DNA from 2 places in the Streptomyces callyspongiae genome. Region 1 is predicted to be linked to the other one. Evidence: riboswitches for the same ligand, from Rfam matches in the RefSeq annotation. Region 1 holds a riboswitch; the other holds the start of a gene.
What was found. Region 1 has a riboswitch for glycine ahead of gcvP (aminomethyl-transferring glycine dehydrogenase). Riboswitches for the same ligand answer to the same signal wherever they lie in the genome.
Positions count from the first base shown of each region.

Region 2: it holds a riboswitch for glycine, as region 1 does, so the genes downstream of both, gcvT (glycine cleavage system aminomethyltransferase GcvT) here and gcvP (aminomethyl-transferring glycine dehydrogenase) in region 1, are expected to answer to the same signal.

Region 1 is NZ_JBJZOM010000020.1:75,694-79,094, forward strand. Features, by position in the region: gene gcvP (aminomethyl-transferring glycine dehydrogenase) at 1-1,625, opposite strand, end outside; glycine riboswitch at 1,813-1,910, opposite strand; gene ACL06G_RS18770 (PRC-barrel domain-containing protein) at 2,040-2,423, shown strand; gene ACL06G_RS18775 (DNA polymerase IV) at 2,333-3,401, opposite strand, start outside.
Region 2 is NZ_JBJZOM010000007.1:50,039-53,439, reverse strand. Features, by position in the region: gene ACL06G_RS08485 (hypothetical protein) at 1-541, shown strand, start outside; gene ACL06G_RS08480 (AAA family ATPase) at 689-1,333, opposite strand; glycine riboswitch at 1,511-1,620, shown strand; gene gcvT (glycine cleavage system aminomethyltransferase GcvT) at 1,764-2,906, shown strand; gene gcvH (glycine cleavage system protein GcvH) at 3,013-3,393, shown strand.

The sequences.
Region 1 (3,401 bases):
TGATCGACGGGGGCGAAGGGGTGCAGTCCGCCGAACTCCGGCCAGGTGACGGCTTCCATCTCGGTGGTGGCGTTGAGTTTCATCGTGCACGAACCGAGCGGGATCATGCCGCGGTCCAGCGCGTAGTCGCTGTCGGCCAGGCGCCGGAGGTAGCGCAGCATCGCCGTCTCCGAGCGGTGCTCGTGGAAGACCGGGTGCGTGAGGTACTCGTCGGTGCGCAGCAGGGCAGCGGGCAGCGCATCCTCGACCCGGGTGTCGAGCGCCTCCACATCGGCGTCGACCCCGAAGGCGTTCCACACGGCGGCCAGCTGGTCGCGGCCGGTGGTCTCGTCGCACGTCATGCCCACGTGGTCGGCATCCACCCGGCGGAGGTTGACGCCCTCCTCCCGTGCACGGAGCACGATGTCGGTGGCGCGACCGGGCACCCGTGCCGTGAGGGTGTCGAAGAAGGCGTCGTGCAGCAGCTCGACACCGCCGTCGCGCAGTCCCTGCGCGAGGATCGTCGCACAGCGGTTGGTGCGGCGTGCGATGGCGGCGAGGCCGTCCGGGCCGTGGTAGGCGGCGTACATGCCGGCCATCACAGCGAGGAGGACCTGCGCGGTGCAGATGTTGCTCGTGGCCCTCTCGCGGCGAATGTGCTGTTCGCGGGTCTGCAGGGCGAGACGGTAGGCCATGGTCCCGTCCGCGTCCTTCGAGACGCCCACCAGTCGCCCGGGCAGGCTGCGGGCGAAGGTGTCCCGCACCGCCATGTATCCGGCGTGCGGTCCGCCGAATCCCATCGGGACACCGAAACGCTGGCTGGATCCGACCGCGATGTCCGCGCCGAGCTCCCCGGGCGAGGTGAGGAGGGTGAGGGCCAGGATGTCGGCGGCGACGGTGACGATCGCGCCGAGCTCGTGGGCCTGCGCGACGACGGCGCGGTGGTCGCGGACCACGCCCGATGCGCCGGGGTACTGCAGGAGGAGGCCGAAGACGCCCCGTTCCGCGATCTCGGCGGGGATGCCGTCGGCGAGGTCGGCGACGACGACCTCGACCCCGGTGGGTTCGGCGCGGGTGCGCAGGACGGCGACGGTCTGCGGCAGGCAGTCGGCATCGACCAGGTAGACGCCCTGCTTGACCTTGCCGACACGCCGTGAGAGAGCCATCGCCTCCGCCGCGGCGGTGGGCTCGTCCAGCAGGGAGGCACCCGAGGTGGGAAGGCCGGTCAGGTCGGAGATCACGGTCTGGAAGTTCAGGAGGGCCTCGAGGCGCCCCTGGGAGATCTCCGGCTGGTAGGGCGTGTAGGCGGTGTACCAGGCCGGGTTCTCCATGACGTTGCGCAGGATGACCGATGGCGTGAAGGTGCCGTGGTAGCCGAGGCCGATCATCGACGGCAGGACCGTGTTGCGCCGGGCCAGCCCGCGGAGTTCGTCGAGCACTTCGGCCTCGGTGCGCGCCCCGGGAAGCTGCAGCCAGTCGGTGCTCCTGATCACGTCGGGGACGGCGGCGGCGGTCAGCTCGTCGAGCGAGCCGTAGCCGACCTGGGCGAGCATCTTGGCCTGGTCGCCGTGGTCGGGTCCGACGTGCCGGTCCTCGAAGGGCGTACCACGCTCGAGCTCGGCGAGCGAGATGCGGTTGGCGGTCATCTGCGGGGGCCTCCTGGTCGAGCGACCTGCGAGGGCACCACGGCCGGTGCCCGGACGGCCTCCCCCTCTGTCATGGCAACCTGAGAGCTTCGCCCGGCCGCCCCTGGTGGGAGCCGCCCGGTTTTCACCGTCGGTGAGGGGGAGCCACGGCGCTGCGTCCGCCACCCGCCCTGCTTTCCAGAGTGACCTCGTCCGTACGGTACGTGAGCCTGAGAGATTCCGGGGAGGAGTTGCTCCTTCGGCGCCTCCGGCGCTGACGTCGGAGGACTCTCCCGTACGGGGTCGACAGCCTCTTCAGAGGGTACCAGCGCAGGCTCCTGAGGGAACGGGGCCTCGCGCCCGAGTGGCCGGACAGGGCGTTGTGGCCAATCGTGGGAGGGGGGCCTTGTGGAGTGGCGAGAAGCTGGAGGCACTGTGCAGACGGACATCGATCCGCGAAGCCTGATCGGCCGCAAGGCCTTCGACCGCGACGGCGTCAAGATCGGCACCGTCGACGAGGTGTATCTCGACGACGCGACCGGGGAACCGGAGTGGGCGGCCGTACGCACGGGGTTGTTCAGCCGTGACGCCTTCGTGCCGCTGGAACCCAGCAGTGTGGAGGGCGAGGTGCTGCGGGTTCCCTTCGAGCGGAACCTGATCAAGGATGCGCCGGACTTCGGGGTGGGGCGCCACCTGTCCCCGGAGCAGGAACTCCAGCTGTACCGCCACTACGGCTTGGACGTGCCCGCGTTCGGGGATTCGTCCACACCTCCCCCGCCCGACCGTGACTTCGGCCGGCTGGCCGGCCCGGAGGGCTGAGCCGGTCCGCTGCGTGCGGCGCGGGCCGGACCCGTCGACGGGTGCGCTGCGGCAGGCCTGCCGGGGAGCAGTGGGGGCGCCGTCGCGGGCCGCAGGTCGGGGTCGTCGACGGAGAAGGTGCGCACCCGCCCGGGAGGGGAGCCGGGCTCCTCGAACCGCACCGTGACGCGACCGATCCCACTGCCCTGGACCCAGCCGGGTCCGTGGACGGCGTGCCGGACGTCCAGCCCCGGCAGCCATCGACGCGGCGTGTCCGCTTCCTGCTCCGCTGTACCTGCGCGCGCCCCCGGGGTGGGATCCGGTTCGGGGGGCTGCCGTGCGTCGTCGGTGCCGGACTGCGCGAAGAGATCCTCCTGGGTGAAGTCGGCGAGGCCGCTGACTCCCACTCCCAGCAGCCGTACCCCGGCCGTGGTGTCCACTCCTGCCAGCAGCCGATCCGCGGCCTCCCGGACGACGGTGGGATCGTCGGTGGGACCGCGCAGCGTCTCGGATCGTGTCAGCGTCGAGAAGTCGTGGCTCCGTACCTTGATCACGACGGTGCGTCCGGATCGGCCGGCGTCCCGCAGCCGCCGCACGCAGCGGTCCGCGAGCCGCGCGAGTTCGTTCCGGACGCGCATGCGGTCGGTGAGATCGACGTCGTAGGTGTCCTCGACGGATACCGACTTGGCGTCCCGCTCTGCCACGACCGGCCGCTCGTCGTCGCCGTTGGCCATGGCGAAGAGGGATGCCCCGTGGGCCTTGCCCAGGAGTCGCAGCAGCTCGTCCTCTCCCGCCCCGGCCGTGTCGCCGACGGTGACGATGCCGGCGCGGCGGAGCACCTCCGCGGTCGCGGGGCCGACGCCGGGGAGAGTGCGGACGGGGAGGGGCGCCAGCAGTTCCCGCTCGGTGCCGGGCGGGACGACGACCAGTCCGTCGGGTTTGGCCCGCTCCGATGCGATCTTCGCCAGGAGTTTGGAGCCGGCGAGCCCCACGGAGCCG
Region 2 (3,401 bases), on a different contig from region 1:
GAAGCTCCAGCAGCAGGCCCGCGCGCTCGGCGAAACCGCCGAGGCCCTCAAGCCGGTCGCCGACGTCGTCGAGGCCGTCCTGAACGCCCCGGAGGGCAGGATCTCCGGGGAGCAGGCGGACGAGCACGCGCGGGTCGTGCACGAGGCGCTCGCGCCGTTCGTGCAGAACCAGCAGGCCCGTGACACCCAGGTCTCGCCGGAGGCCGCGACCCTGGAGGCCGCCCCGGTCGCCGCGACGACCCGGCAGGCCGCCGTGAAGCTCGGGGACCAGGTCGACGAGCTGCTCCGTGCCGCCGAGGCCGGCGACCGGCAGGGGATCGCCAAGGAGGCGAAGGCAGCCCTCCAGGCCGCCGTCAACCTCATGGACCGGGCCTCCGCCGACAGCGGTCTGCCCGCCGCGGAGACCCAGGCCGACGCGAAGGCGACCCAGGACGCCCAGCAGCAGGACGAGAAGCAGGTTCCCGCCACCGACCAGGGCCCGCAGCTGTCGGAGAGCCAGCTGCCCCCCGGTGACCCGGAGCTGGAGCTGCTCCCCAACTGACGCGGGCACATCCCGCAGGACGCAGCACCGCGGAGTGTCCTCGCAGCCGGCCCGCCGCCCGGAAACGGGTGGCGGGCCGGCTGTCGTGCGGGCAGCGGCGGGCGGGCGGCCGTCCGGGGCGGCGCAGGGCCGGACGGCCCGCCCGCCCTATCCGAACGTCACGGTGCGCAGCGCACTCGCCGCACCGCGGTCCAGCACCGTCACCGAAGTGCAGCCGTCCGGCAGCCGCCCCGCCTCGGCCTCCGCCAGCAGACGCGCCACCGCACGCCGGTGGCGGAGGAACGCGTACCGCGAGACTCCGCGCCCGCGCTGCGCCTGCCCGGCGAGCGCCACCGAGGCGGGAACGTCGATCACGATCAGGTGGAGGCCGCGGCCCCGGCGCCGGGCGTCGGCCGCCAGCCAGCGGCGGACCCAGCCCTGCGTCCCGCAGTCGTGCACGAGCAGGGAGGCCTCGGAGGCCAGCGAGCGGCGGAGTCCGGCATAGTGCGCGGCGCGTACGAACGGCCGGTACAGGGCGTACGGCAGAAGGTCGGGCAGCCGCTGCGCCCAGCGTTCCCGTGTGTCCTGCGAATCGATCCGCAGTACGGGGCCGGCACCGGTCGCGGCTCTGCGCATCAGCGTGGACTTGCCACTACCGGGGAGCCCGGAGACCACGACCCGGTCGCCGGCCGGGAAGCGGAGCGTGCCGGTGCGAACGGTGCCCCGCAGGTCCCCACCGGGCACGGGCGATCGCCGCGGAGCGGGGACGGCCGCTCCGGCCGCCGGAACGTAGGCGCTGTGCAGGCTCTCCACCCGGGCCCTCCCCCTGTCGGTGCCGTTCCTCCACGGCGCTCGTAGGCGGCATACCCCGGAGAATGTCAAGAAAAAGTAATGAAGAGCAAGGCGGTTCCCCGCCCGCCGGGTCGCACGCGGGGCTTCGCTCCGGCGGAAGCCGTGTCATGATGGCCGTCGAACTCCATACCGGCCGCTTGAATCCGCGCGGGAGAGTTTCCGGGTCCGCCACCGCACGCACGACCCGGGACGCCGAAGGAGCAAGATCCTCCCTTGAATCTCTCAGGCCCCGATACCGCGCAGGACGAGGCAGATCTGAAAAGCGGGCCGCAGCACGCGCCGCGGCCCCACCCAAGGTGCAAGCCACCGCCCGCCGGGGCAGGTGGCGAACCTCTCAGGTTCCGATGACAGATGGGGAGGACATCCGTGTCACCAGCCCTGGGAGCCCCACATGAGCACGACCTCCAGCAACCCGCCCCGCCGGACGGCGCTCGACGCCGTGCACCGCGACCTCGGCGCCACCATGACCGACTTCGCCGGCTGGGACATGCCGCTGCGGTACGGCAGCGAGCGCGAGGAGCACAACGCCGTGCGCAACCGGGCGGGCCTCTTCGACCTGTCCCACATGGGCGAGATCACCGTCACCGGCCCGCACGCCGGTGAGCTCCTCGACTACGCCCTCGTCGGCCACCTGTCGAAGCTGAAGGTCGGCCGCGCCCGGTACACCCACATCTGCGACACCGACGGCGGCATCCTCGACGACCTGATCGTCTACCGGACCGGCGAGACGGAGTACATGGTCGTCGCCAACGCGGCGAACGCCGCGACCGTGCTCGACGCACTCACCGACCGGCAGGCCGGCTTCGACGCCGCCGTCCGCGACGACCGGGACGCGTACGCGCTGATCGCGGTGCAGGGCCCGGAGTCCGCCGGCATCCTGGGGCAGGTCACCGACGCCGACGTGGACGGCCTGCGGTACTACGCGGGGCTGCCCGGGACCGTCGCCGGCGTCGACGCCCTCATCGCCCGCACCGGCTACACCGGCGAGGACGGCTTCGAACTGTTCGTCGCCACGGCCGACGCGGTGACCGTGTGGGAGGCGCTGACGCAGGCGGGCAAGGACGCGGGCCTGACGCCGTGCGGGCTGAGCTGCCGCGACACCCTCCGGCTGGAGGCCGGGATGCCCCTCTACGGCAACGAGCTGACGACCTCCACCACGCCGTTCGACGCCGGAATGGGGCGGATCGTGAAGTTCGAGAAGACCACGAACGAGGGCCGCTTCGTGGGACGCGAGCCGCTCGAGGCCGCCGCCGAGCGGGCCGCGACCGCGCCGCCGCGCAAACTGGTCGGCCTGGTCGCGCGGGGCAGGCGGGTGCCGCGCGCCGGGTACCCCGTGGTCTCCGGCACGGACGGTACGGTGATCGGAGAGGTCACCTCCGGCGCGCCCTCCCCCACCCTGGGCAAGCCCATCGCCATCGCGTACGTGGACGCGGCCCACGCCGAAGCGGGCACCGAGGGAGTCGCGGTGGACATCCGCGGCACCCACGAGCCGTACGACGTCGTCGCCCTGCCGTTCTACAAGCGCGAGAAGTGAGTTTCCCGGTCCCGCCGCACAGCGGGACCGCGCAACCGCCTTCCGCCACCACCCCCGGCGGGATGCCCCCTGCCGCCCACCACCGTCTTTCCGGGAGAATCGGACCATGAGCAACCCCCAGCAGCTGCGTTACAGCAAGGAGCACGAGTGGCTGTCGGACGCCGAGGACGGCGTCTCGACGGTCGGGATCACCACGCACGCCGCCGAGGCCCTCGGCGACGTCGTGTACGTCCAGCTCCCCGAGGTCGGCGACACGGTCTCCGCGGGCGAGCCCTGCGGCGAGCTGGAGTCGACCAAGTCCGTCAGCGACCTCTACGCACCCGTCACCGGCGAGATCACCGAGATCAACCAGGACGTCGTGGACGACCCGTCGCTCGTGAACTCCGCGCCCTTCGAAGGCGGATGGCTGTTCAAGGTGAAGCTCGACGGTGAGCCGGAGGGCCTGCTCTCCGCCGAGGAGTACACCTCCTTCACCGCCGGAAACTGAGTACCGCC